2 regions of the Agromyces larvae genome follow, and region 1 is predicted to be linked to the other one. Evidence: riboswitches for the same ligand, from Rfam matches in the RefSeq annotation. Region 1 holds a riboswitch; the other holds the start of a gene.
What was found. A riboswitch is a leader RNA that binds a small molecule or an ion and turns the genes downstream of it on or off. The one in region 1 is predicted to bind thiamine pyrophosphate.

Region 1 (14,320 bases):
TCGGTTCGAGCAGGATGCCGCGGAGGGCACCCTGCCCGCGTACGCCTTCATCGAGCCGCGGATGATCTACAACCACAACGACTTCCATCCGCCGGTCGGCAAGCTCCGCGAGAGCGACGTGGGCGGTGAGGAGATCGTCGACAGCGCGCTCAGCGACGTCCGTGCGGGCGAAGCGCTGGTGCACCGGGTGTACGAGGCGATCCGCACCAGCCGCACACCCGACGGCTCGAACGCGGTGAACACGCTGCTGCTCATCACGTTCGACGAGCACGGCGGCACGTACGACCACGTGGTGCCGCCGGCCGGGCGGCCGCCGCACGCCGACGGGGAGCCGGGGGAGATGGGCTTCACCTTCGACCGCCTCGGCTGCCGGGTGCCGACGATCGCGGTGTCGGCGTACACCCAGGCCGGCACGATCATCCACGACGAGATGCACCACGCCGCGGTCATCGCCACGCTCTGCCGGCTGCACGGACTGAAGCCGCTCACGCAGCGCGACGACGGCGCGAACGACCTGTTCAACGTCGTCAACCTGCCGGCCCCGAGGCATCCCGATGCCTGGCCCGTGACCCACCCGCAGTACGTGCCGCCCAATCCTGAGGCGACCGCCCCGCATCCGGCGCACGCGCACAAGGACAAGCCGTTGAGCCCGCCCGCGAAGGGGCTGCTGGGCCTGCTTATCGCGAAGTACGGCAAGGCGGGTGAGCCCGAGCCCGAGACGTACGCCGACGCCTATCGGCTGCTGCATCAGTACGGCGACGGGCTGTTCGGCGTCGATGCGTGAGTCGCCGACCGCGAGGCGGCGCTCGGTAGGATTGATCGATCCCCATCCCGAGACGACGGAGCAGCATGTCCGAAATCAGTGCGGAGCAGGTCGCGCATCTCGCGAACCTCGCCCGCATCGCGCTCACCGAGGACGAGATCGAGCACCTCACGACGGAGCTCGGCCAGATCATGCAGGCGGTCGAGCAGGTGAATCAGGTCGCCACGCCCGACGTGCCGCCGACCAGCCACCCGATCCCGATGCAGAACGTGTTCCGCGACGACGTCGTGGGCGATACGGTGCTCACGGCCGAGCAGGCCGTCTCGGGTGCGCCCGAGGCCGACGGCGGCCGGTTCGTGGTCTCCGCGATCCTGGGGGAGGAGCAGTGAGCGCCGAACTGACCAGGCTGGATGCCTCCGCGCTCGCGGCGAAGCTCGCCGCGGGCGAGGTGTCGAGCGTCGAGGCGACGAAGGCGCATCTCGACCGCATCGCGGCCGTCGACGGCGCGGTGCATGCGTTCCTGCACGTCGCGGGCGAGCGTGCGCTCGCCGACGCCGCCGAGGTCGACCGCCGTCGCGCGGCGGGCGAACCGCTGGGCGAACTCGCGGGCGTGCCGATCGCCGTGAAGGACGTGCTCGTGACCGGGGGCATGCCCTCGACCGCGGGCTCCCGCATCCTCGAGGGCTGGGTGCCGCCGTACGACGCGACGCCGGTGCGCAAGGTGCGCGAGGCGGGGCTCATCCCGCTCGGCAAGACCAACATGGACGAGTTCGCGATGGGCTCGTCGACCGAGCACTCGGCCTATGGTCCGACGTTCAACCCGTGGGACCTCGAGCGCATCCCCGGTGGTTCGGGCGGTGGCTCGGCGGCGGCGGTCGCCGCGTTCGAGGCGCCGCTCGCGCTCGGCAGCGACACGGGCGGGTCGATCCGCCAGCCCGCGCACGTGACCGGCACGGTCGGCGTGAAGCCGACGTACGGCGCGGTGAGCCGCTACGGCTCGATCGCGCTCGCGTCGAGCCTCGACCAGATCGGCCCGGTGACGCGCACGGTGCTCGATGCGGCGCTGCTGCAGGACGTGATCGCGGGGCACGACCCGCACGACTCCACGTCGATCCCCGACGCGTGGCCGTCGATGGCCGAAGCGGTGCGCAATGCCGACGTGCGGGGCCTGCGCATCGGCGTCGTGAAGGAGCTCGATTCCGAGGGCTTCCAGGCCGGCGTGCGCCAGCGATTCCATGAGGCACTCGACCTGCTCGAGCGCAACGGCGCCGAGATCGTCGAGGTCGGCGCGCCGAACTTCGAGCACTCGATCGCGGCGTACTACCTGATCCTCCCGGCCGAGGCGAGCTCGAACCTGGCCAAGTTCGATTCGGTGCGGTTCGGTCTGCGGGTGACGCCCGAGGGCGGCGGCACGGTCGAGCAGGTGATGGCGGCGACCCGCGAGGCGGGCTTCGGCCCCGAGGTGAAGCGCCGCATCATCCTCGGCACCTACGCCCTGTCGGCCGGCTACTACGACGCGTACTACGGCAGCGCGCAGAAGGTGCGCACGCTCGTGCAGCGCGACTTCGACGCCGCGTTCGCCAAGGTCGACGTGCTCGCCACTCCCACCGCCCCGACCACGGCGTTCAAGCTCGGCGAGAAGCTCGACGATCCGCTGGCGATGTACCTGAATGATGTGGCGACGATCCCCGCGAACCTCGCGGGTGTGCCCGGTATCTCGGTGCCCGCGGGGCTCGCGCCCGAGGACGGCCTGCCGGTCGGCATCCAGTTCCTCGCGCCGGCGCGTGAAGACGCCCGCCTGTACAACGTGGGCGGGGCGCTCGAGCAGCTGCTCACCGCGGAGTGGGGCGGTCGCCTGCTCGACCGCGCACCCGACCTGTCCACCCATGAGCTGCTCGCGACCGAGGAAGGTGCCGTCTGATGGCCCGCGCCGAACTGATGGACTACGACAAGGCGCTCGAGCTGTTCGAGCCGGTCATCGGCCTCGAGGTGCACGTCGAGCTCAACACCGAGACGAAGATGTTCTCGCCGGCCCCGAACCCGGCGAACGCGAAGTACCACGGCGCCGAGCCGAACACGCTGGTCTCGCCGGTGTGCCTCGGCCTGCCGGGGTCGCTTCCGGTGGTGAACGGCGAGGCCGTGCGCAAGTCGATCTCGCTCGGGCTCGCGCTCGGCTGCTCGATCGCCGAGTCGAGCCGGTTCGCCCGCAAGAACTACTTCTACCCCGACCTCGCGAAGAACTATCAGATCTCGCAGTACGACGAGCCGATCGCGTACGAGGGCTCGGTCGAGGTCGAGATCGACGGCGGCAAAGTCTTCCAGGTGCCGATCGAGCGCGCCCACATGGAGGAGGACGCGGGCAAGCTCACGCACGTCGGCGGCTCGACGGGTCGCATCCACGGCGCCGAGTACTCGCTCGTCGACTACAACCGCGCGGGTGTGCCGCTGGTCGAGATCGTCACGAAGCCGATCTTCGGTGCCGAGGCGGATGCTCCCGCGCTGGCGCGCGCGTATGTGTCGACGATTCGCGACATCGCCCTCGCGCTCGGCATCTCGGAGGCGCGTATGGAGCGCGGGAATCTGCGCTGCGACGCGAACGTGTCGCTGCGCCCCCGCGGCGAGCAGAAGCTCGGCATTCGCACCGAGACGAAGAATGTGAACTCGTTCCGCTCGATCGAGCGTGCGGTGCGCTACGAGATCCAGCGTCAGGCGGCGATCCTCGCGAAGGGCGGGTCGATCACGCAGGAGACCCGGCACTGGCACGAGGATTCGGGCACCACGAGCCCGGGCCGTCCGAAGTCCGACGCCGACGACTACCGGTACTTCCCCGAGCCCGACCTGCTGCCCGTCGTGCCGTCGGCGGAGCTCATCGCGGAGTTGCGCGCCGCGCTTCCCGAGCCGCCGGCCGCGCGTCGGCGCCGGCTCAAGGCCGAGTGGGGCTTCACCGACGAGGAGTTCCAGCTCGTGGCGAACTCGGGCATGTTGAACGAGCTGGCCGAGACCGTCGCTGCCGGCGCCACGCCCGCCGCCGCGCGCAAGTGGTGGACGGGTGAGATCGCGCGCCTCGCGAACCAGCGCGAGACGGATGCCTCGGGCCTCGTGTCGCCCCAGCACGTCGCCGAGCTCGCCGCGCTGGTCGAGGACGGCACCCTCACCGACCGGCTCGCCCGGCAGGTGCTCGAGGGCGTCATCGACGGCGAAGGCTCGCCGCAGCAGGTCGTCGATGCCCGCGGTCTCGCGGTGGTCTCCGACGACGGCGCGTTGATCGCGGCCATCGATCAGGCGCTCGCGGCCCAGCCCGACGTGCTCGAGAAGATCCGCGACGGCAAGGTGCAGGCCGCCGGCGCGGTCATCGGCGCGGTCATGAAGGCCATGCAGGGCAAGGCCGACGCCGCGCGCGTGCGCGAACTCGTCCTGGAGCGCGCCGCGCAGGCGTAGCCCCTCGCGAGTGATCCGCCAGCCGAGGCGCGAGCACCGGCCGGTGGAAGCGCGCCCCGGCGCAATCGCGCGGAGGAGCGGGGACCGGGGCCGCACCGAGCCCGCCGCGCCCTTGACCTCCGTTGCCTCCGGCACTGATGCGCGTGTGGCATGGGTTGCGGTGCCTGGTTGGGTTGCGCCTCCGGCACTGATGCGCGTGTGGCATCAGTGCCGGAGGCGGTGCGGGTGCTCTGCGCTCGGGTATGCCAGGGGCGCATCAGTGCCGGAGTCTGCGGAGGCGAATGCGTCGGCGGGTGTCAGTGGGTCGGGATAGCGTCGAATCGTGAGCAAGCAGGATGGCTCGGCCCGTCAGGTGACGACCGGCCCCGTCGATGATTCGGCGACGCCGATCCTGCATGTCGACATGGATGCGTTCTTCGTGTCGGTCGAGTTGTTGCGGCGCCCCGAGCTCCGCGGCAAGCCGGTGCTGGTCGGCGGTACCGCGGGGCGCGGAGTCGTCTCGGCGGCGAGTTACGAAGCCCGCAAGTTCGGGGTGAACTCCGCCATGCCGATGTCGGTGGCGCTGCGCAAATGCCCCAACGCGATCGTGCTTCGCGGCGACTACGCGAGCTACGCGAAGTACTCCAAGCGGGTGATGGAGATCTTCGAGTCGATCACGCCACGGGTTGAGAAGCTCTCGATCGACGAGGCGTTCCTCGACGTCTCGGGGGCCAGAAGGCTGCACGGCAGCCCTGCCGAGATCGGGTGGACGATCCGCGAACGCGTTCGCGCCGAGACGGGGCTCACCTGCTCGGTCGGCGTCGCCGCCACGAAGTACGTCGCGAAGGTGGCATCCGGCCGTGCGAAACCCGACGGACTGCTCGTCGTACCCGCCGCCGACACCGTCGCGTTCCTGCACCCGCTTCCGATCTCGGCGCTCTGGGGGGTCGGCCGAGTGACCGAGGAGTCGCTGGCCCGACTCGGCCTGCGCACCATCGGCGATGTCGCCGATATGCCCGCCGACGCGCTCGAACGGGCCGTCGGGCCCGCGCTCACCGCACGTCTGCGCAGCCTGGCCGCCGGTGAAGATCCGCGTCGCGTGCTGACCGGCCGCGAAGAGAAGAGCATCGGCCACGAGTCGACCTTCTCGTACGATCTCGTCGAGCCAGACGATATCCGTCGCGAACTGCTGCGACTCGCCGACGACGTCGCGGTACGGCTGCGTCGGGCCGGCCTGGTCGCGCGCACGGTGTCGCTGAAGCTGCGCTACGGCGACTTCCGCACTCTGACCCGTTCACGCACGCTGCCCGAGCCCACCGATGTCGGCCGTCGCATCTACGACGAGGCGGCCGCCGCGCTCGCCGGGCTGATCGGCGAGGGTGCGCGAGTGCGGCTCATCGGCGTGCGCGCCGAACAACTGCGGCCCGCGGGCGGTGGCGCCCTGCTCTGGGATCCCGACGAAGACTGGCGCGACGCCGAACGGGCGATCGACGAGGTCACCGCCCGGTTCGGGCGCGGCGCGGTGCGGCCCGCCGCGCTCGTGCGCGGCAAGCGCACCACCGCCGGAGCGGGCCGCGCGGACGACGACGCCGAGAACGACGGCCGCCCGGTCGACGTGCGATCCGAGGTGACGCGCCGGCTGCGCGACGGGGACTGACCCAGCGGCGGTGGGTGCGCCATCGCTCGCCCGGATGCTTCGCCTCGCACGTCCGAGGACCGGCGAGCCGCTCGACCGCAAGGGGTGGCCGGGCGACCGGCGGCTCGCTAGCCTTGCGCACATGACTGATCTCGTGCTCGACCTGGCTGACAAGGTCGCCGGTGTCGGCGTCCGCACCTCGTACGGCGACCCGGTCGACGTCGGAGGTTCCACCATCGTGCCGGTCGCGCTCGGTTACTACGGCTTCGGCGGCGGAAGCGGCAGCGGTGAAGGCGATGTCGGCGAAGACCGGCAGGGCCACGGCGAAGGCTCCGGGGGCGGCGGTGGCGGCGTCTCCATTCCGCTCGGTGCATACGTCGGACGTGACGGAGACGTGCGCTTCGAGCCGAACGTCATCGGGCTGCTGCTCGTCGCCACGCCGTTCGTCTGGGCGCTCGGCAAGACACTGCGGTGGGTCATCCGCGCGCTGAAGCACTGAACTGTTGCGCCGGATGCGCGAGTGGCCCGGCGCGGGCCGACTCGCGCGTATACTCGTGCCCTGAACACGGGAGTCCGGTGAGCCGGGCTGAGAGGAAGGTTCTCCAACCTTCGACCGTCGAACCTGATCTGGGTCATGCCAGCGCAGGGAGGGCATCGCATCTCGTTCCCGTGCCGCTTTCCATCGAATGAAAGGGCACGACCAGTGCACGCAACCATCACCGAATCCAGCAGCGTCTCGACCGGGAACCGTCGTCTGCGTTGGCGGGTCGTCGACATCGTCGTCGCCAGCGTCGTCGGCATCGCGACCGGTCTGCTGTTCCTCATCTGGAACAACATCGGCTACGCCTGGTTCTCCGCCGCCGACGCGCTCACACCGGGCCTCGGCGGCATCGCCGTCGGCATCTGGCTCATCGGCGGCGTGCTGGGCGGTCTGATCATCCGCAAGCCCGGCGCCGCGCTCTACGTCGAGGTGCTCGCCGCGATCGTCTCCGCGATCGTCGGCAACCAGTGGGGCATCGAGACCCTCTACTCGGGGCTCGCGCAGGGCCTCGGCGCCGAACTCGTGTTCGCGATCTTCGCCTACCGCAGCTTCGGGCCGATCGTGGCCGTGCTCGCGGGCGCCGTCGCCGGTCTCGGCGCGTGGACGCTCGAGCTGTTCACCTCGGCGAACCTGCAGAAGTCGGGCGAATTCCTCGCGCTCTACCTCGGCACCATCCTCGTCTCGGGGGCCGTGCTCGCCGGCCTGCTCGGCTGGCTGATCGTGCGCGGTCTGGCCGCCACGGGCGCGCTGAACCGATTCGCCGCGGGCCAGTCGGTGACGAAGCGGGTCTGACGTGACCGCACTCCGGGTCGCACCCGCCACGGTCGCCGCACACGACTGGGGATGGCGTCACGCGGGACGGCTGCGCTGGGCGATCGCCGGGCTCGACCTGCGGATCGAGCCCGGCGAACGGGTGCTCGTCGTCGGCCCGTCGGGCAGCGGCAAATCGACGTTCCTGCACGCGCTCGCCGGCGTTCACGGCGGCGACGAGGAGGGCGAGTCGGCCGGGCGACTGCTGATCGACGAGCACGACTCCCGCGACGCACGCGGACGAGTCGGACTGCTGCTGCAGGATCCCGACTCGCAGGTCGTGCTCGCACGCGTCGGTGACGACGTGGCCTTCGCGTGCGAGAACCTCGGCGTCCCGCGCGACGAGATCTGGCCGCGGGTGCGTCGAGCACTCGACGCCGTCGGCCTCGACGTGCCGCTCGACCACCCGACGGGCCGGCTCTCGGGCGGGCAGAAGCAGCGACTGGCCCTCGCCGGAACCCTGGCGATGCAGCCGGGTCTGCTGCTGCTGGACGAACCCACGGCGAACCTCGACCCGGCCGGGGTCGCCGAAGTCCGCGACGCCGTGCGCCGCGTGCTCGACGAGACCGGGTCGACGTTCGTCGTCGTCGAGCACCGCGTCGACGTCTGGGTCGACCTCGTCGGTCGAGTGCTCGTGTTCGGACGCGACGGACGACTCATCGCCGACGGGGAGCCCGCTGCGGTGCTCGAACGGCACCGCGACGAACTGCTCGCGGCAGGGGTGTGGGTCCCCGGCGTGCCGTTGCCCGTCCCCGCGGCGACGCCCGTCGCGCCCGGCACGGCCGTCGAACTCGCCGCTCACGGGCTCGCGATCGGCCGCACCCGCGGCCGCGTCCTGCGTCGCGGCATCGACGCGGGGCTGCCCTCCGGCCGGTCCACCGTGCTCACCGGGCCGAACGGAGCCGGCAAGTCCACCCTGGCACTTACGCTCGGAGGGCTGCTTCCTGCGCTCGACGGCCGTGTCGAGGCATCCGAATCGCTCGCCGCCGGCCTCGGACGCGACCCCATCGCCTGGCGTTCGAAGCAACTGCTGACCCGTATCGGCACCGTGTTCCAGGAACCCGAGCACCAGTTCGTGGCCCGCACCGTGCGCGAAGAGACCGCGGTCGCCGCAGGCGCGCTGGGTCTCGAGCACGCCGAGGCCCGCCGCCGGGTCGACGAGGTGCTCGACCGCCTCCACCTCGACCGCCTCGCCGACGCGAACCCGTTCACGCTGAGCGGCGGCGAGCAGCGTCGGCTGACCGTGGCATCCGTGCTCGTCGCCCGACCGCGGGTCGTCATCCTCGACGAACCCACCTTCGGCCAGGACCGGCTGACCTGGATCGAACTCGTCACGATCCTGCGCGAACTCGTCGCCGAGGGGGTCACCCTGCTCTCGGTCACGCACGACCGTGCGTACGTCGAAGCGCTCGGCGATCACCTCCTCACCCTGGCCGCCGCACCCGCCGGCGCCGGCAGGGACGGCGGGGCCGACGGCTCCGGCACCGCGGGGGTGGCTGCATGAGCCTCGACGAGCGCACCGGTGTCGGCGAGACGACCGACGTGGGCGGCTCACCCGCTGACAGTCGACGCGCCGACGGCCCGGGTCGGCGTCGGCGGCTGCGCCTGTTGGCGCGCGTCAACCCGGTGACGCGGCTCGCGGCGATCATCGTCATGACGACCCCGCTGCTCTTCACCGTCGACTGGGTGAGCGCGGCGATCGCGCTGGTCCTGCAGCTCGTGCTCTTCGCCGGGGCGGGCCTCTCGCTGCCGACCATCGCGAAGCGGGTCTGGCCGATCCTGCTCGCTGCGCCGATCGCCGGGGTCAGCATGCTGCTGTACGGCCGGCCGTCGGGCGCGGTGTACGTCGACATCGGGTTGATCCGCATCACCGACGGGTCGATCGAGCTCGCGATCGCGGTGACGCTGCGGGTGCTCGCCGTGGGGCTGCCGGCCGTGCTCCTGTTCATCGACGTCGACCCGACCGCGCTCGCCGACGGCCTCGCCCAGGTCTGGCATCTGCCGAGCCGATTCGTGCTCGGTGCGCTCGCGGGCGCCCGACTCGTGGGCCTGTTCCTCGAGGACTGGCGGGCGATGGCCCTGTCGCGGCGCGCCCGCGGCATCGGCGATCACGGCGTGCTGCGCCGCTTCGCCACGATGGCGTTCGCATTGCTCGTGCTCGCGATCCGGCGCGGGTCGAAGCTCGCGACCGCGATGGAGGCGCGCGGATTCGGCGCAGATCGTCCGCGCACCTGGGCGCGGGAGTCGCGCGTCGGTGCCGCCGATCTGGTGCTCGTCGCGGTCGCAGTGGCGGTCGCGGTGATCGCACTTGGGGGCGCCGTCGCCGCCGGCACGTTCCATCCGGTGTGGGCGTGAGCGCTCGCCCGGAGCGCGATCGGAGCGGCTCCGCGACCGCGCACGGTGCGCCGGCGGGCATCCAGGTGCGCGCCGCGGTCGAGCGCGCCGCCAGGCGAGCGGATGCCTCGGTCATCGCGATCGACGGACCGAGCGGTGCCGGCAAATCGTCGCTCGCGGATGCGCTGGCGGCCACCCGGCCGGGCCCCGTGCGCGTGCTGCGGCTCGACGACGTGTACCCCGGATGGCACGGGCTCGACCGAGGCGCACAGCTCGCGCGCATCGGACTGATCGGGCCGCTCGCGGCGGGGCGGGCGGGCCGCCGGCCGGTCTTCGACTGGACCGCGTCGCATCGCGCGGGCTCGGTCGCGGAGTTCCCCCGCCGTGGACGCACGATCGTGGAGGGGTGCGGAGCGTTCGCGGCAGTCGCCGGGCGACGGAGCGGCGTGCTGCGCGTCTGGCTGGACGCACCCGACTCCGAGCGCCGGGCCAGGGCGCTGCGACGTGACGCGGGCGGGTTCGACCCGTACTGGACGATGTGGGACGCCCAGTGGCGTCGGTACGCCGCCCGACGCCCGAGGGCGACCGCGGACCTCATCGTGCGGATCGTCGGCGAATGAGGGCGACTCGCGCCGGCCGACCGTGCGCGAGGAGCGCGCACCGGCGTAGCGTAGCGACATGACTGATGCGCAAGCCGGCGGACAGTACGTCGCCGAGTTCATCGACGGGCCGCTCGAGGGCGACTTCGAACGGCGGGCCCTGGTCGGCGGCAAGCCCGAGAAGCGGGTGGGCATGGTCGCGGCCGTCGACGGTCTCGAATCGCTGTTCTGGTACGACGCCGTCGACGAGCGCAGCGTGGGCAGCGAACTGCGGGTGCGGTTCCGCTTCGACGCCGACGACTCCGACCCGGTGGAGTTCGACGAGGACGACAACGACTGAGCCGCCGCCGCGGCGGATCAGTCCTGGTTCGCCGCGAACGCGCCGATGATCGCGAACGGGTTCGCGAGCCGCCAGAGCGGCCCCGGGTCGTCGATGTCGGCCGAGAGTCGAAGCGGCGAGCCGACCTCGCCCGCACCGGTGGGCACGGTGACGCGCCCGATCTCTCGACTCGAGCTCGCGGTCGTGAACGGTTCGACGGTGACGGTCGCGGCGCCGGTCGCGCCCGCCCAGCCGGTGCCGGCACGGGTGGTGGAGGCGATGAGATCGGCCCGGGCTCCCCACGCGGTGCTCACCGAACCGTACGCGGTGCCCGCCGTGATGAGCTCGATCGGCGCCGCAGCAGCCGCGGCCGCCTCGACGACGGCGGTGACGGCGGGGTCGAGCGTCTCGTAATCGGGCACGAGCAGCATCGCGCCGACCAACCGGTTCGATGCGTCGGATGCTCCGCTCGCCACCTCGGCGGTGAACAGGAACGTGATCGCCGCCGGGTCGGTGTAGCTGCGGGTGATCGCCCGCACCCCCACGTCGCCGAGGCGCGCGACGACATCGGGCACCTGCCGGGCGGTGGGGGCCGAGGACGCCGAACCGTCGAGGAGCGCCGCGAGCGACGGATCGGACATCGCGAGCGCGGCGAGTCGGGTCAGCTCGGCCGCCGTGCCGACGTTGTCGCCCGACAGCCCGGTCGCGTCGGCCACCTTCGTGGCGGTGAACCCGTGATCGCCGAGCCAGGCGTTGGCGGCGGTCACGTATTGCTCGACGCTGCCGAACGCCCACCGTGCGAGGGTGTCGGCGTGGTTGTTGCTCGACGCGAACAGCACCGCCCGCACCACGTCGCGCTCGGTCCAGGTCTCGCCGGGCGAGACCTGGAGGGTGCGCGAGTCCTCGTCGCGGTAGCGCAGATAGTCGGTGTAGTCGGCGGGCTTGATCGTGATGCCGGGGCCGTCCTCGTCGGCCGCGAGCGGCAACGAATCGAGCGTCACGAGCAGCGTGACGAGCTTCGCGGCGCCGCCGATCGGCACCGTGTCGTCGCCGCCCGACTGCGCGAGCAGGAACGCCTCGCCGTCGTCGCCCACGACGGCGATGGCGCTCTGGCCGACGGCGGGCATGGGCAGCTCGACCGCGGCGGGAGGCGTCGCATCCGTGGTCGTCGCGGTGGTGACCGCTGCCGCTGGAAGAGGCCCCAGGAGCATCGCCGGGCCGTAGACGCCAATCCCCAGGATCGCGACCGCGCCGACGAGGATGCCGACGATGCGGCCGGGTCTGAGGCTCATGCAGACAGGCTAACCCGGGGCGGCGTCACGCCCAGCCCAACTCGTGCAGCCGGTCGTCGTCGATGCCGTAGAAGTGTGCGATCTCGTGCACGAGCGTGATGTGGATCTCGTCGCGGAGCTCGTCTTCGTCGGCGCAGATCGCGAGCAGCGACTCGCGGTAGAGGATGATGCGATCGGGCATCTCGCCGAAGCCGTACCGGTCGCGCTCGGTGAGCGCGGTGCCGTCGTACAGGCCGAGCAGGTCGAGGGAGCCGTCTTCGGGCCGGTCCTCGACCACGAAGACGACGTTGTCGAGCCCGTCGACCATGTCGTCGGGGAGCCGGTCGAGCTCGTCGACGACGATGGCCTCGAAGGCGTCAGCGTCGAGTTCCACGAACTGCTCCGTTCACGCTGCACCGCTCGGGCGCTCTTGGGGTGAGTGGCGGGGCTTGAACCCGCGACCGGCCTGTGTGGATGCTGCACCGCTCGGGCGCTCTTGGGGTGAGTAACGGGGCTTGAACCCGCGACCGGCCTGTGTGGATGCTGCACCGCTCGGGCGCTCTTGGGGTGAGTAACGGGGCTTGAACCCGCGACCTCCTGGACCACAACCAGGCGCTCTACCAACTGAGCTATACCCACCATGCGTCATGACCGTGGGGCGATCATGGCAACTCAACGAGCTTACACCACCTTGGCTGCGAACTCGTTCACGACGTCGGCGGCGATCGCCTGTACTTCGGGCGTGGTGGGGCCCGGATCTGCGACGAACGCGGCACGCCGGTAGTACTGGAGTTCGCGGATGGATTCGAGGATGTCGGCGAGGGCGCGGTGCCCGCCGTTCTTGGCCGGCGCGTTGATGTAGACGCGCGGGAACCAGCGCTTCGCGAGCTCTTTGATGGAGGAGACGTCGACGTTGCGGTAGTGCAGGTGGCCGTCGAGGCGCGGCATGTACTTCGCGAGGAATGCACGATCGGTGCCGATCGAGTTGCCGGCGAGCGGTGCGCGCTGGCTCTCGGGGACATGCCGCAGCACGTACTCGAGCACCTGGTACTCGGCATCGGCGACGCTCACGCCGTTGGGGATCTCTTCGATGAGCCCCGAGTCGGTGTGCATGCGGCGCACGAAGTCGTTCATCGACTCGAGGGCGCTCGGATCGGGCTTGATGACGATGTTGAGCCCTTCGTCGACGGGCTGGAGGTCGTAGTCGGTGATGATCACCGCGATCTCGACGAGTTCGTCGACCTCGAGGTCGAGGCCCGTCATCTCGCAGTCGATCCAGACGAGTCGATCCGCAGCACCTGCCATGCGGCGAGTCTACCGGCCGCATCCGACACGGCCGTTCGCGGGCCGATTCGGCGCCCCCGGCAGGAATCGAACCTGCGACCGACAGATTAGAAGGCTGCTGCTCTATCCGCTGAGCTACGGGGGCCGACTCCGACAGCTTACCGAACCGCCCCGGGCGCCGCCGCGGAGCCCTCCGGGGGACACGAGCAGAGGGGCCCGCGCCGATCGACGTCGGCGGAGCGCGTAGCGCCCACGAAACATCCGGGCAGTATCGTCGACCCATGCACGCCCTGCAGGAACGCATCATCCGAGAACTCGACGTCCACCCGAGCATCGATCCGGCGAGCGAGGTCCGCCGTCGTGTCGACTTCCTGAAGCACTACGCGATCGCCTCGGGCGCCGCGGGCTTCGTGCTCGGCATCAGTGGCGGGCAGGATTCGACGCTCGCCGGTCGACTGTGCACGCTCGCGGTGACCGAGCTCGCAGCCGAAGGCCGGGCAGCGCGGTTCGTCGCCGTGCGGTTGCCGTATCGGGTGCAGCGCGACGAGGACGACGCGCAGCTGGCGCTGGAGTTCATCCAGGCGCCGGAGGTCGTCACGTTCGACATCCACGGCGGCGTCGACGGGGTCGTGGCCGACTACCTCGAGGCTATCGGCCGACCGTTGAGCGACTTCGGGAAGGGCAACGTGAAGGCCCGGCTGAGGATGGTCGCGCAGTATGCGATCGCGGGGGAGGGCCGGCTGCTCGTCGTCGGCACGGATCACGCGGCCGAGGCGGTCACCGGGTTCTTCACGAAGTTCGGCGACGGCGGTGCCGACGTCATTCCCCTGTCGGGGCTCACGAAGCGGCAGGGGCGTGCCCTGCTCGAGCATCTCGGCGCGCCCGAGCGGCTCTCGCTGAAGACGCCGACGGCGGACCTGCTCGATCACGCCCCCGGACAGGCCGACGAGGTCGATCTCGGCCTGTCCTACCGCGACATCGACGCGTATCTCGAGGGCGAGCAGATCGACCCCGACGTGGCGCGGCGACTCGAGCAGCGGTATCTGCAGACGCGCCACAAGCGCGCGACGCCGGTCGGCCCGGCGGAGACCTGGTGGCAGACCGGCGAGTGATCGCGCCCCGTCAGTCGGCTCGGACGACGGGGACCGGGCTCGTCGACGGTGACCGCTCGTCGGCCGGCGGATCGGCCAGCGCCGCCGTGTCGCCGTAGCGGTCGTGGTGCTGCTCGGCCACCCAGGAGTCCTGTTCGTCGATCAGCGCCTGGTCGGGCTCCTTCCGCTGCGTGCGCCAGTGCGCGAGATCGTCCTGGAATCGACGGCGGGCCCGGTTCGGGCGGCGCTCCCAGT
Region 2 (14,320 bases), 1.2 Mb from region 1:
ACGAGCGAGGCATCGCTCGCGCAGCTCGACCGCTGGACCGACGACGGCACGCCGCCGCTCGACATGCTGCGGTTCCGCCCGAACGTCGTGATCGACGGCCACGAGCCGTTCGCCGAGGAGACGTGGTCGCACGTCGAGCTCGGGCCGGTGCGCTTCCGCGTCGTCGGCGTGTGCGACCGCTGCGTGATGACGACGATCGACCCGGTCACCCTCGTCCGCGGCAAGGAGCCGATCCGCACGCTCGCGAAGCACCGGCGCCGCAACGGCAAGACCTACTTCGGCGTCTGGCTCGCCCCCGAGACGACGGGCGAGATCGCCGTCGGCGACACGGTCGTGCCGAGCCCCGCCTGAACCCGGGACCCTGCGAGGTCCCCCGCTGTGCGCCCCGTGCCCGTGCCCGCGCCCGTGCCCGACCGCGCGTCCGCGACCTCCGGTGCCGACCCGACCGGTCGGGCGATGATCGCGCCGACCACGCCGAGAGCCGCCGCGACGATCATCATCGCCGCGACCGGCCACCAGTGACCGGTCCACGCCACGAGCGCCGTGGCGGCGAGCGGCGTGAGCCCGCCGCCGATGATCGCACCGGCCTCGCGCCCGATCGAGATCCCCGAGTAGCGCGTGCGAGTGCGGAACAGGCTCGCGAACCACACCGGTTGCACGCCATCGGCTGCGGCGTTGACGATGCCGATGCTGAGTCCGACGACGGCGATCACGAGCGCGGCCACGCCGGTGTCGAGCAGCAGGAACAGCGGGACCGCGAGCACCCCGAGACCGGCGAGGCTCGCAGCCGTCAGCCGGGCGGCGCCGATCCGCTCGCCGATCGCGCCCCACAGCGGGCACAGCAGCGCCGCGACCGAGGCCCCGGTGAGCAGCGCGGTGAGCGTCACCCACTTCGGCATCCCGAGCACGGTCGCCGCGTAGCCGAGGCAGAACACCGAGATCACGTAGAAGCTCGCGTTCTGCCCGATGCGCACCAGGGCGACGGCGATGACGTTGCGCGGCTGCCGCAGGGCGTCGGCGATCGGGTGCGCGCCGACGCGCCCGCCGTCGCGTCCGGTGTCGGCCGCGACCGCCGCGAGGAACTCGGGCGACTCCGCCACGCGGTGCCGCAGCACGAGCCCGATCGCCACGAGCACGAGGCTCGCGAGGAACGGCACCCGCCACCCCCACGCGAACAGGGCCTGCTCGTCGAGCACGGCGACCGCGATGACGAAGGCGAGGTTGCCGAGGATCAGCCCGAGGTAGACCGAGCTCGCGACCACCCCGCCGCGCAGCCCGCGCCGGTCGGGCGCATGCTCGAGCGCCATCAGCACGGCACCGCCCCATTCGCCTCCCGTCGCGATGCCCTGCACGAACCGCAGCGCGACGAGCAGCAGCGGCGCGACGATGCCGATCTGGGCGTAGCCGGGCAGCAGGCCGATCGCGGCGGTCGCGAGGCCCATCACCCAGAGCGTCGCACTCAGTGCGCGCCGTCGCCCGTACCGGTCGCCGAACGCGCCTGCGGCCAGACCCCCGAGCGGGCGCGCGATGAACCCGGTCGCGTACACGGCGAAGCTGAGCAGGATCCCGGTCAACGGGTCCTCGCCCGGGAAGAACAGCGTGGGGAACACGAGCGCCGCCGCCGTGCCGTACAGGAAGAAGTCGTACCACTCGAACGCCGTGCCCGACACCGCGGCGGCCAGCGCGAGGCCGCCACCCCGGCGGGTCACGCGTCGACCTCGATCCGGTCGGCGGGCCAGGGTGCCGCGAAGAACGCCAGCTCGTGCTCGGCCGAGCGGCGGAACGCGCGCAGCATCCGGGCACGCACCGCCGGCGTCGCACGCGACGCGACGGCCGCGACCGTGTCGATCGCCTGCCGGGTGGCGAGCTCGAAGGCCGGCTCGCCGTACATGGCGAGCCAGTCGGCGTACGGATGCTCCGGCGAGAGCGCCTCGGGGCCGAACCCGCCGGTGACGAGCCGGCGACCGAGGTCGTCGTAGATCCAGTAGCAGGGCAGCACGGCCGCGATCAGTTCGGCGTACCCGCCGCGCGAGCCGCTCGCGACGAGGTGGTCGAGGTACGCGGTGTTCGCCGCGTTCGGCTCGAAGGGCCGGGCACGCTGGTCGCGCGGTCCGCGCAGGTCGTGCAGGCGGTCGCGGTGCAGCGCGAGTTCGCCGTCGAGGCAGCGTTGCGCTCCGGCCGCCCAGAACGCCTGGGCAGGTGCGTCGGGGGCGAGCCGGGATGCCTCGGCGAGCGTCCGCGAGTACACCCGCAGGTAGTGCGCATCCTGCGCGAGGTACTCCTCGAACGCCGTCCGCGGCAGACTTCCGTCGGCCAGCGCACGGATGAAGGGCAGCTCGTCGATCGCGCGTCGCACGTCGGCGATCTCGGCCCACCATTCGGCCTCGACCTCGGCGGGAGTCGGTGCGGTGGCGAGCCCACCACGCGACCACAGCCCGGCGAAGTGATGCACCGGCCCGTGGCCGCCGCCGACGGCGAGCGATTCGCCGTGCCGCAGCGACTCGCGCAGCCACCGGCGCGCTTCGGCGACGGCGGGTTCCCACGCGCCGAGCGAGGCGCGCAGCGTGGCCAGTGCCGACGAGAGCGAGCAGCCCGTGCCGTGGGTCGCGGTCGTGGCGATGCGCTCGCCGTCGAACTCGACGATCGTGGCGGCCGCCGCGTCGACGAGCGCGTCGGGTGCGGTCGCGCCGTCGAGGTGCCCGCCCTTCGCGAGCACCCGCACGCCGAACCCGGCTGAGACGGTCTCGGCCTGGGCGATGACCCCCGCCCAAGTGGTCGCTGGTTCGGCGTCGGCGAGCACCGCGAGCTCGGCCACGTTGGGCGTCACCAGATCGGCGAGCGGCAGCAGGTCGCGCAACGCGCGCTCGGCGTCCGGGTCGAGCAGCCGGTCGCCGCTGGTCGCGACCATCACGGGGTCGAGCACGACGACCGGCGGGCGGATGCGACGCAGCCACGCGGCGACCGTGTCGATCACCTCGGCATTCGCGAGCATGCCGATCTTCACCGCATCGACCTCGATGTCGTCGGCGATCGTGTCGAGCTGGTCGGCCAGGAACGTCGCCGGCGGCACGTGCACGCCCCGGACCCCGCGCGTGTTCTGCGCGGTGAGCGCCGTGATCGCCGCCATGCCGTACCCGCCGACCGCGGCGATCGACTTCAGGTCGGCCTGGATGCCCGCCCCGCCCGACGGGTCGCTGCCCGCGATGCTGAGCACCCGCGGGACACCGCCCGCCGGTCGAGGAGCGCCCGACGCGGTCGGACTGCCTCCGTCCGCCTCGATTCCCGCGCTCGCCGCCCACCTCGCGGCGAACTCCGCGGCCGCCGCACGGGGATCGGGTGCGGCGCAGATCGCCGACACCACCGCGACGCCGGCCGCGCCCGCACGGCGCAACTCCGGCACATCCGCCGCGCCGACCCCGCCGATCGCGACGCACGGCACGTCGGTCGCCGCGGCGAGCACGGCGAAGCCGTCGACGCCGAGCGCCGGCGGGTGGTCGGGCTTCGTCGAGGTCGGGCGGATGACGCCGACCCCGAGGTAGTCGACCGTGCCGCGGGGGAGCCGCGCGACCGCATCGAGGTGCGCCCGCGTGTTCGCCGTGAGACCGACGATCGCGTCGGGCCCGAGCGCGTCGCGTGCGGCGAGCACCGCCGCGTCGCTCTGCCCGAGGTGCACCCCGTCGACCCGGATGCCGCGCTCGCGCGCCGCGACCACCACGTCGAGCCGGTCGTTCACGACGAGCGCCGCGCGCCCGTCGATCACCCCCGCGAGTTCGGCGACCTGCTCGAGGAGCTGTTCGGTCGACGCGAGCTTGTCGCGCAGTTGCACGATGGTCGCACCGCCGGCGACCGCCTCGGCCACGACCGCGGCGACGCCGCGCTCGCCGCACAGGGCGGCGTCGGTGACGAGGGTGAGGGACAGGTCGAACGGATGCCGCGAGCTCACGCCGGCACCGCCGCCGACGCCGCGTCACCGGATTCGCCGGAGGGTTCGGCTCCGCCGGTCGCAGGGGCCTGCCGCGTGGCATCCGTCTGGCCTGTGGCATCCGCCTGCGGCGTGGCATCCGCCTGCGGCGTGGCATCCGTCTGGCCTGTGGCATCCGACCCGCTCGAAGCCGTGGCGACCCGCGCGCGCTCGAGCACCCGCGCGCCGTCGACGGCGGCGAGCGCATCCAGGAACCGCACCGCGAACGTGCCCGGCCCGACCGGTGCGCCCGTCTCGTCGACCGCGGCGAGCTCGGCCGCGACGGTGTACACGAGGGTCGCGGCCGCCGTCGCGGTGAACGCGTCATGCCCGGTGCCGCGCGCCGCGGCGAGGAACGCCGCCGTCACCGCGCCCAGCGCGCAACCCCCGCCCGTCACCCGGGTGAGCAGCGCGTCGCCGTTCGCGAGGCGAGCGGTGCGCACGCCGTCGGTGATGAGGTCGACGGGGCCCGAGACCGCGACGACCGAGCCGAACTCCGTCGCGAGGTGCGTTGCGGCATCGGCTGCGGCATCCGTCGTGTCGGCCGCATCGACGCCGCGCCCGCCGGCGCCGGCACCGGCGAGCGCGAGCACCTCCGACGCATTGCCGCGGATCGCCGTCGGGCGCGCAGCGACCAACTCGTGCGCGAGCGCGGTGCGCACCGGCAGCACGCCGATCGCGACCGGATCGAGCACCCACGGCGTGCCCGCCGCGTTCGCGCCCACGACCGCCTCGCGCGCGGCGGCCCGCTGCTCGGGCGTCGGCGTGCCGAGGTTGACGAGCAGGCCGCCCGCCACGCCGGCGAACAGACCCGACTCCTCGGTGATGTCGACCATCGCCGGGGCCGCGCCGAGCGCGAGCAGCACGTTCGCGGTGAAGTTCGTCACCACCGCGTTCGTGATGCTGTGCACCAACGGAGTCGTGGCGCGCACGGCGTCGAGCAGGTCGACGCTCGCGGCGGTCAGGTGGGCAGGGTCGGTGAGTGCGCGCGTCTGCATCGCGACATCCCTTCGCTAGTACGAGCTAGATCAGGTTCGACGGGTGTGATCTCAGCCGCGCGGTCGCGGCACCCCGTGTCACTGCGTGCGAGCCTAACGCAGGGTCAGCGGGAGTCCGAGCGCTCATGCTGCTCGGGGAGGTCCCAGATGGCGAGTTCGCCTCCGGGCATACAGATCACTCGACGCCCATCAGGCCAAACGATCCCCCAAGCCTCATAGTCGGGGCTTGAGACGACGTTGACCTCCATGCCCGTCTTGGTTCGGATGCGGAGGGCTCCATGGTCCCCTGCCTCGGCGAGCGACACATCCTCCCTGAGGAGTCCAAGCAGAACCCCAGCCACCGGCCGGGCGTCCTCCGGGTCGAATCCGACTTCGTCGCCGATCGGTGGGGTGAATACACCCTCTGTTTCGATTCGCATCTCGGCACCGTTGGAGAGGAGGAGCGTCACGGCGAAATCGAACGAAACTCGCGTGATCGAGCTCTCTTCGAGATCCAGTCTCATGGGTTCCATCCTTTCGGTATCGGGTACGAACCGTCAGGTTCGATGGCGAAATGGGTTGTCGCGCGCGAGCCTGGCTTGCCGTCGGCTCCGCGTCATGAGCGCGAGAGCTCAGCGGATAACTCGAACGGATGTCACGACGAGAGCCACTCACGCGCGCGCATTCGTCGCCGCAGCAGAACTCATCGAGACGCTTGCCGACGACGCCGGAATCGAATCGAAGGCGAACCTGATCGGGTCGCTCGCCGTGCTCGCGGGAATCGCCGCCTCCGATGCGATCTGCGGAGCAGCTGTCGGTGAGCGCACGGCCGGAGAGAACCACCTCGAGGCGGTCACCGTACTTCGGCGTGCGACACCACCCAGCAGATTGCTTTCGATGTCCGAGACGTCCTCATCATCGCCGTCGGTCAACTCTGAAACCTGGAAGTGAAGTGTGACAGCCGTTCCGTCGGTAGTTACCCGCGACAGCGAGTGTGTTGATCGGAATGAGGCCAAGCGCGGCCTGGACGCACTGCGCGACGATGTAATTCTCCCAGGTCGGAGCATCGACCATGTCGTCAGGGCTGGGAAGGGTCATGGCCATCGGCTCAGTCTTCGGGGAGCGGTTCGGCGATGAACCGGAGCGGCTCCGCCTTGTCGGGCCAGTACCAGTTCGACCCGACCGGGCACGGCGGTGTGAAGAACCAGATCCCGTCGTCGAGGCCGATGTCGTCAGTTGGAAACTCGCGACGCAGCACGTCGACCTGCGCGCTCGGTCCTCCATCGACCGGGCCCGAGCCATGCGGCCACCACTCCCAGTACTCGAGACGGATGTATCGATGATCGATGAGCTGCTCGAGCGTCCAGAAGAACGCCTCCCGGCGGACGGCGAACGGCAGCGTGGCGAAGTCGTCCGTGGCCTGAGGGACGGCCGGATTCGGCTCCCGCGACGCAAACCATCGCCAGAGACCGTTCAAGTCATCCATCTCGGAGTACTCAGCGATGTATTGCAGCTGGAAAGCAGTCGGATGCTGAAACCTACCCGAGTTATTGGTCATTTGAACTTCAGCTCCCGTTTCCCGCCCCTGTCAAGGGTCCCGCTCCAAAGCTCGATCGTCCATCTTGCCCGGTCGGTCGAGCCGACGATGTGCGCCGTCGACACTTGCCGTGCGGTGACGTGAGTCCCGTCCGGCATGACCGCAGTCCATACGACCGCCGCCATCTGCTCAAATCGCGCTTCGCCGGCGAGGGTCCTGGCGTGCGCCCACACGTGACGTTCGAGGTCGGCGTCAGCGATGCTCGACGTGTCGTAGACGTTCGTTGTCTTCCCGTTCGACGCGGACGTCTTCGGGTAGTCGACACCGCCGAACGTGATCACGCTCGACTCGCGTTTGCCGAAGCCGACATCGAGGGGATGACGGGGAGCGGGCGCTTTGTCAGCAGAATCCGTGCCGGCCTTCTTCGCGCCAGCCGCGTTCTCCGTGCCATCCAGGTGCTTGGCGGCGGGGACGTTCTTCGCGACCCCGCCCGCCCCGCCGACAACCCCGGCGATGAGTGCGCCGGCTGCGATGTCGCTGAGGGGCTGTCTCTCGTAGGTCGGGTCGATCGCGGTACGGAGTTCGTTGTACCCGATCTGGGATGCCACGCCGGCGACTCCGGCGGCGATGCTGTCTTTGACGAGGTGGGCGGCGGTGCGTCCGGTGAGGCGGGCGGCGGTGAGGGCGCCGCGGATCAGGGTGGTGAGGCGGTGGCAGACCTCTGCGATCCGGATCGCCCAGCGGGCGACGGTGAACGCGATCTTCGCCGCGGTCGCGGCAGCCCCCACCCCCGCGGTCACCACACTGAGGAGGACGCCGACACCGACTTCGAGGACGATCTCGGCGGCCATCTGCCCGAGCAGCCACCCGATCTCTTCCCACGCCTTCCCGACCGCGTCACCCAGGGTCCGCACGTACGCGGCGATGTTCTCGGCGGCGAGCGCGGCGCACCTCACCAGGTTTCGAGACGCGTCCGACTCCGTCGGGCGCTCCTCAACCTGCGGATGGTGGCGGCGCGGCCTTGCGGAAACGGGAACTGGCAGAGCCCGCAGAGAACGCCCGACCTGGGGGAGGGCGTCAGATGGCGCGGGTGAAGGTGACGCGGTGCTCGCCCGGTCCGTCGTAGTCGCGCCAGGCCAGCACGCCGTCGACCTCCATGTCGCCGGTCGCGGTGAATCCCATCGCGGCGTGGAACGCCTGCGACCGCCGGTTTCCCGGTCCAGTGATCGCGTCGACGCGGTGGCATCCGTCGGCTCGGGCCTCGGCGAAGAACGTCTCGTACAGGGTGCGCGCCAGCCCCGCCTCGCGCAGGTCGGGTCGCACGCCGACGAAGTGGATGTACGCGACCCCCGGCTGCGCGGTCGAGCGGAATCCGATCAAGAACCCCGCCAGCCCCGCGGCATCCGTCGCGATGAAGCTCGTGTCAGAGAAATGCTGGAAGAACAGCCGCGGCAGCATCATCGGCAGGTGGCTCGCGGCGGGCAGCCCCCACCAGTCGGGGATGACGCGCACGACCGCGGCGTGGTCGTACTCGGTCGGGCGGCGCAGGGTGATCCCGGCGGGCAGCGGCCCGGCCGGTTCGATCGCGGATGCCCCGGTCATGCGCCGATCCTCGCACGGTTCGGGCTCGGGCAGAATGGAACGATGCCCGCGTTCCGCCGCACCATGCTGAAGTCGAAGATCCACCGGGCGACTGTGACGCACGCCGATCTGCACTACGTCGGGTCGATCACCGTCGACCAGGATCTGCTCGACGCCGCCGACCTCCTGCCCGGCGAGTTGGTGTCGGTCGTGAACATCGCGAACGGCGCGCGGTTCGACACGTACACGATCGCGGGCGAGCGCGGCTCGGGCGTCATCGGCGTGAACGGGGCGGCGGCGCGGCTGGTCGCGGTGGGCGATCTGGTCATCCTGATCTCGTGGGCGTCGGTCGAGTCGGTGGATGCCGCGGAGTTCGCCCCCGCGATCGTGCACGTCGACGCGGCGAACCGCATCGTCGAACTCGGCGCCGACCCCGCCGAGGCGATCGTCGGCGACGTCGCGACCCCGCCGCACGCCGTGCGCTCCTGACCCAGCTGGTCGACCCCTGCCGGTGGGACGTCGCCTACCATGGCGGCATGGCCTTGCCCCAGGTGTGCGTGGTGTATCTGCTCCGCGAGACCGGCGGCTCGACCGAGGTGCTGCTCGGCGTGAAGCGGGTCGGCCTCGGCGTCGGCAAGCACGTCGGCCCAGGCGGCAAGATCGAGCCCGGCGAGACGGCTCGCCAGGCCGCGGTGCGCGAGGTCCGCGAAGAGGTCGGCCTGATCATCGACGAGCACGACCTCGAGCACGCGGGCACGCTCGACTACCTCTTCCCGACGAAGCCGGAGTGGAGTCAGCAGTCGCTGGTGTTCCGCTGCCGCCGATTCGCGGGCGAGGTGCGCGAGTCGCGTGAGCTCATTCCGCGCTGGATCGCCCTCGACGACGTGCCCTTCGGGCTGATGTGGGATGACGCGCAGCATTGGCTGCCCGACGTGCTGCGCGGCGGCGGCGTCGCTGCGACCTTCGTGTTCGGCGAGGATCTCGACACGGTCGTCGAACACCGCGGATGAACACCGCGGATGAACACCGCGGATGAACACCGCGGATGAACACCGCAGCGGTCTCGGCATTCGTCCAGACGCCGTCGAGGGTTCATGCAGCATCCGCCCAGTCCGCACCCACCCGCCGTCGATAGGTTGGCCGTAGGCGGCGATCGACACCCCCACCCTGCGATGGCGATCCCCGCCGATTCCGACCCCGATGCATCCACCGCCGGATGCGGCGCCGTGGCACTTCCTTTCGGCATCCCCTTCCGCCCGGCGCCCGGGGTCACTCTCAGACGTCCGGCGGCCGCCGTTCCCCCGCGGCCGTCGGGCCTGTTCCACGCCCCGGGGTACGAACGGGACGGTGCGCGACTACCGTCGCTTCTCGCGCACGTACACCTCGCGGCGCACGCGTGCGACGACGTCGCCCGAGGCATCCGTGATCTCGGTCTCGAACCACTCGAGCACCTTGGCGCCGCCGCGGGCGCGTTCGCGGAGTTCGTCGGCCTTCTCCCGCGGAACCTCGAAGTGCGCCGTCAGCACCCCGCGCCCCGGCTTGACGAACTCGATCTCGCCGCGGGTGTCCCACACGATGTAGTCGCGGCCGAGCTGGTGCATGACGAGCATGAAGTAGTACGGGTCGGTCATCGCCGACATCGACCCGCCGAACGCGGTCTTCACGTAGTTGCGGGTGAAGACGTTCACGTGCAACTCGACCGTCGCGCTCGTCCAGTCGTCGGCGAACCGCGTCACCCGGATGCCGCTGAACAGGTTGGGGATCCACAGGCTCATGCCGATCGCGAGCCGCCGAGGTGTGATGCGCACCGGTCGATTCTCTCGCGTCGGGCGGCGGCTCGAAGGCGACCCGGATGCCACGTCGCCGGCGACCGCGTCGCGAGCACGCGGCCGGGCGGTCACAGGTCGAGGTCGTCGTGCACGCGCACGTCGATGAGCTCGATCGTGCCGCCCGGTGCCATCCAGTAGTGCAGGCGCCGGGCCGAAGGGGTGTGCTGTTCGATCGCGCACCGCATCGCGACTGCACCGTCGTCGCGCTGCCGATCGCCCGCGCCGGGTTCGCCGGCGCGCAGCCGGTGCAGGTCGCGACCGGCCAGCTTCGGCGCCCGGCCGGTGAGCACGTCGACCGCGGCCTTCATCGCCTTGTCGAACTGCCCCTCGTCGAGCGCCGACAGGGTGTCGGCGAATCCGGCACCGACGAGGTACCCGGGCAGCGGATACTCGCGCTTCTCGAACGCCGCGACCCGGGCCGCCCACGCGCATGCGATCTCGTGGCGCACCCAGGACTCCGCGTCGGGCCAGTCGTCGCGTCGATCGCGCGGCGACCTGCCGACGGCCGACCTGGGCACCCTCGCCGCCGTGCGGAGGCGCCGCGCCGATTCGGCGTGGCCCGCGCGCAGCCCGGCGATCTCGCGCTGCAGGCGCCCCTGCTCGGCGAGTGCATCGCGCGCCCGCTGCTCGGCCACCCTGACCTGCTGGTGCAGGCGGGCGATCGCCGAGTCGGAGACGCCGAGCTCGTGGATGCGCCGCTCGAGTTCGGCCACGCGAGCGCGGGCGGTCGCGAGTTCGGCCTGCGTGGTCTGCAGCGCGGAGCGCGACGTCGGTGCGGCGGGCGGGTCGGGCACGGGTGCTGCGTCGGTCGGGCGGGATGCGACGGGCGAACCGGATGATACGGGCGAACCGGATGCGACGGGCGAACCGGATGCTCCCGGCCGCTCGGCGGCAGCCGGCCCCGTCGCGGGAAGCACCGCCCGCAGTCCCGGCCCGGGCTTCGGTCGCGTGAACGTGGCGATCGGCTCGGGCGGGCCGACCCGCTCGGGCGGGCCGAGCTTCTCGGTCGGGCCGAGCTTCTCGGTCGGGCTGACCGGCTCGGTCGGGCTGACCGTCTCGACCGCGCCGACCGGCTCGGCCGTCACTACCGGCAGGCCCGCCGCATCCGGGCCGTCGAGGTCGACCGGCTGCGCCGCATCGGCGACCAGCGATCGACCTTCGCGCAGCCACGGCGGCCCGCCGTCGATGAGCGAGACGGCAGGCAGCACCGGCTCGTCGTCGTCGACGTCGCTGAGCCGCAGGTGCAGGCGCCCGTCGGACAGGTGGACGACGCGCACCGGCACCACCTCTCCTTCGACGAGCAGGAGATCGAGACGGTCGAGCGGATTGGGCGAGACATCCGTCAGATGCACCCGGATGGCGACCCGCGGATGCAGCGCCAGCCGGGCATGCTCGTGCCCGACCTGCTCGACGAGCGCGAGGGTCACCGACGCGTGCGGGAACACGCGGGCGAGTTCGTCGAGCGCGGGCACGTGCTCGTCGACGATGAGCCGGCGCTGGTCGAGGTCGAGTCGACCGCGAACCCGGCCGCCCCGGTCGAGGGTCCACTCGAGCGGCGTCGGCGCGAACAGCAGCTCCTGCGAGAGCGTTGCGAACCCCGAACCGTCGTCGAGCTCGATCAGCGCGCGCGTGCCGCCGGCGGTGAAGCCCTTCACCGTGCCGGCCGCCGGCCGGGACCGGCGCGGTGCCGCGGCGAACAGCCCGGCCGCGTGCGCATGCGCGAGCGCGTCGGAGATCACGAGATCGGTGGCGCGCTCGACCCCGAGCCAGGCGAGGCGCAACGGCGAGGCGCGCGGATCGCTGTCGACCGTCGTGCCGACCGGGAACGATCGCGCGGCGCCGTCGTACACCTGGAACCCGTGCGGGAGCAGCTCTTTCAGCCGCCAGGTCGGTTCGCCGGTCTCGATGACGACGACCTCGACGAGATCGCCCGCCTGCTCGACCAGTCGATCCAGGTCGACCACGGTGGGACCGACCCTGGACGCATCGCCGAACCGCGTCGACACCACCACGAGCGGGCGGGTGCGGCGGGCGTCGAGGATTCGGGCGACGAGGTCGTCGACGGCTCCGGTGCCGACGGCGACCGGGGGAGTCGGCCGATGCGTGGTGGCGGTCATCGTCACGTCGGGTCCTTCCGGCCGGTCAGGGTGAGCCGAGCGTACCGGCGACCACCGTCACGGCGGCCGGCGAATCGCCCGCGGGCCGCGATGTCGGAGGGGGTGCGTACGGTCGTGATCTTCGGGACATCCCGGAGTCCCCCAGGAGTCGACATGAGATCCGACCCCAGCACCATTCCCGCCCGCAGCCACGTGGCGGTGCGCGCCGCCGTCGGTGCGGCGCATCCGCCGCTCGATCCGGTGCTCGCCGCCGAGCGGCGCCGGCTGCACGCCGACGTGCAGGCGCTCGAACTGCGCGTGGCGATCATCGACGACCGTTTCGACCGCCTCGCGTGCCGCCCCGACGGCCCGTATCGGGAGTGGCGGCGCGACACCGTCGACCGCGCCGACGCGCTCGCGGGCCGTGCGAAGCGACTGGCTGCGGCCGGCGCGCTCACCGTCGGCGATCGCTCGCGGGCCGGCGCGCTGCTCGTCGCGCTGCGCGAGCGCATCGCGCGGCTCGACGCCCGCCACGCCGCGTACGAACGCCGGACGCGTCCGGCATGAGCGGGTGCGGTCGCGTCACGAGCCGGATGCCGCGGCCGCCCCGCCCCCGCCCTGCTCTGCCGAAGCGGGCCGTCGGGTCGCTGCTCCGCCACCGGTGGGTAGGCTCGCCGCGGAGAGGAGCGTGCGATGGAGCATCCGTACACGACGACCGAGGCGACCCTTCCCGACGATGCCGCGGCAGCCCTGCTCGTGGGGCGGGTGTGGGATCCGGCCGTGCGCGGCCCGAGCGTCGTCGCGGTGCGCGGCGGCGACCTCGTCGATGTGACGGCGACGTTCCCGACGGTGCGCGAGCTCACTGAGGCCGACGACCCGGCCGCGGCCCTCGCCGCAGCAGACGGCCCGACCGTCGCGACCCTCGACGACGTGCTCGCGAACACGGCTCCGGGGACGCGTGATCCGGGGCATCCGTGGCTGCTCTCCCCGATCGATCTGCACGTGGTGAAGGCCGCGGGCGTCACGTTCCCGGTGTCGATGCTCGAGCGCATGATCGAGGAGCGCGCGCGAGGCGATCAGGACCAGGCCGCGGGCATCCGCGCCGAGGTGCTGGCCGCGATCGGCGGCACCCTCGCCGACCTCGTGCCCGGCTCGCCCGAGGCGATGCGGCTGAAGGAACTGCTCGTCGACCGCGACCTCTGGAGCCAGTACCTCGAGGTGGGCATCGGGCCCGACGCCGAGATCTTCACGAAAGCCCCCGTGCTGTCGACGGTCGGCACGGGCGTCGACGTGGGCGTGTACTCGGGGTCGGACTGGAACAACCCCGAGCCCGAGCTCGTGCTCGCCGTGAACTCGCGCGGCGGCATCGTGGGCGCGACGCTCGGCAACGACGTGAACCTGCGCGACATCGAGGGCCGGTCGGCGCTGCTGCTCGGCAAGGCGAAGGACAACAACGGCTCGGCGGCGGTCGGCCCGTTGCTGCGGCTGTTCGACGACGCGTACACGCTCGACGACGCGCGGCGCGCGGTCGTCACGCTCGAGGTCGCCGGCGACGACGGGTTCGCGTTGTCGGCGACGAGTCCGCTCGCCGAGATCAGCCGCGACCCCGCCGACCTCGTCGCGCAGGCGATCGGCGCCCACCACCGGTATCCCGACGGGTTCGTGCTCTACCTCGGCACGCTGTTCGCGCCGATCGTCGACCGCGGCGAGCCGGGCGCGGGGTTCACGCACCGCCTCGGCGACGTCGTGCGCATCTCGGAACCGCGGCTCGGATGCCTCGCCAACCGCGTCGACCTCAGCGAAACCGTCGAGCCGTGGGAGTTCGGCATCGCCGACCTGTTCGCGAGCCTCGCCCGACGCGGGTTGCTGGGCTGAGAGGATCGGCGAATGCTGATCGCCGCGGGCATTCTCATGGCAGTTCTCGGGATCGCGCACTCGATCCTCGGCGAGCGGCATGTCATCGGGTTCCTGCTCGCGCAGGAACGGTTGCCGCCGATCGCGGGCGGTCGCTCCGTCGCGGCGGGAACGATCCGGTTCGCGTGGCACGTGACATCCGTGCTCGCGATCGCGATCGCCCTCGCGCTCGTCCTGATCGGGGTGGATGCCTCGCTGCAGACGGTCGTCGCGGGCATCGGGTGGACGCTCATCGCGTGCGCGCTGCTGCCGATCGTGTACACGCGCGGGCGGCACCCGTCGTGGGCGATCTTCGTCGTCGCGGGCGGGCTCTGCGCGGTGTCGGCGTTGACGTCGGCGGTGTGAGAAGTGCCGCCGACGTCAGGCTCGACGTCTGACCGCCCTCATCGCGAGGGCGGAATCTCACGCGCTCAGACGCGCCGCTC

Region 2: linked by a shared signal. The riboswitch ahead of thiM (hydroxyethylthiazole kinase) and the one ahead of MTO99_RS06075 (ECF transporter S component) in region 1 are both predicted to bind thiamine pyrophosphate.

The regions. Positions count from the first base shown of each region.
Region 1 is NZ_CP094528.1:1,294,802-1,309,121, reverse strand. It holds gene MTO99_RS06105 (alkaline phosphatase family protein) at 1-784, shown strand, start outside; gene gatC (Asp-tRNA(Asn)/Glu-tRNA(Gln) amidotransferase subunit GatC) at 850-1,152, shown strand; gene gatA (Asp-tRNA(Asn)/Glu-tRNA(Gln) amidotransferase subunit GatA) at 1,149-2,684, shown strand; gene gatB (Asp-tRNA(Asn)/Glu-tRNA(Gln) amidotransferase subunit GatB) at 2,684-4,201, shown strand; gene MTO99_RS06085 (DNA polymerase IV) at 4,524-5,837, shown strand; gene MTO99_RS06080 (hypothetical protein) at 5,959-6,315, shown strand; TPP riboswitch at 6,372-6,482, shown strand; gene MTO99_RS06075 (ECF transporter S component) at 6,520-7,149, shown strand; gene MTO99_RS06070 (ABC transporter ATP-binding protein) at 7,151-8,671, shown strand; gene MTO99_RS06065 (energy-coupling factor transporter transmembrane component T family protein) at 8,668-9,522, shown strand; gene MTO99_RS06060 (nucleoside/nucleotide kinase family protein) at 9,519-10,121, shown strand; gene MTO99_RS06055 (hypothetical protein) at 10,180-10,440, shown strand; gene MTO99_RS06050 (D-alanyl-D-alanine carboxypeptidase family protein) at 10,458-11,711, opposite strand; gene MTO99_RS06045 (metallopeptidase family protein) at 11,737-12,084, opposite strand; tRNA gene MTO99_RS06040 (tRNA-His) at 12,254-12,329, opposite strand; gene orn (oligoribonuclease) at 12,372-12,995, opposite strand; tRNA gene MTO99_RS06030 (tRNA-Arg) at 13,047-13,119, opposite strand; gene nadE (NAD(+) synthase) at 13,256-14,086, shown strand; gene MTO99_RS06020 (hypothetical protein) at 14,097-14,320, opposite strand, start outside.
Region 2 is NZ_CP094528.1:2,453,142-2,467,461, reverse strand. It holds gene MTO99_RS12025 (MOSC domain-containing protein) at 1-351, shown strand, start outside; gene MTO99_RS12020 (MFS transporter) at 273-1,709, opposite strand; gene MTO99_RS12015 (bifunctional hydroxymethylpyrimidine kinase/phosphomethylpyrimidine kinase) at 1,706-3,943, opposite strand; partial or broken gene thiM (hydroxyethylthiazole kinase) at 4,117-4,959, opposite strand; TPP riboswitch at 4,950-5,045, opposite strand; gene MTO99_RS12005 (DUF6188 family protein) at 5,064-5,462, opposite strand; gene MTO99_RS12000 (hypothetical protein) at 5,557-5,889, shown strand; gene MTO99_RS11995 (DUF596 domain-containing protein) at 6,047-6,496, opposite strand; gene MTO99_RS11990 (hypothetical protein) at 6,493-7,431, opposite strand; gene MTO99_RS11985 (GNAT family N-acetyltransferase) at 7,553-8,077, opposite strand; gene panD (aspartate 1-decarboxylase) at 8,120-8,545, shown strand; gene MTO99_RS11975 (8-oxo-dGTP diphosphatase) at 8,593-9,066, shown strand; gene MTO99_RS11970 (PaaI family thioesterase) at 9,412-9,864, opposite strand; gene MTO99_RS11965 (hypothetical protein) at 9,954-12,008, opposite strand; gene MTO99_RS11960 (hypothetical protein) at 12,156-12,548, shown strand; gene MTO99_RS11955 (fumarylacetoacetate hydrolase family protein) at 12,675-13,856, shown strand; gene MTO99_RS11950 (hypothetical protein) at 13,869-14,240, shown strand; gene MTO99_RS11945 (hypothetical protein) at 14,306-14,320, opposite strand, start outside.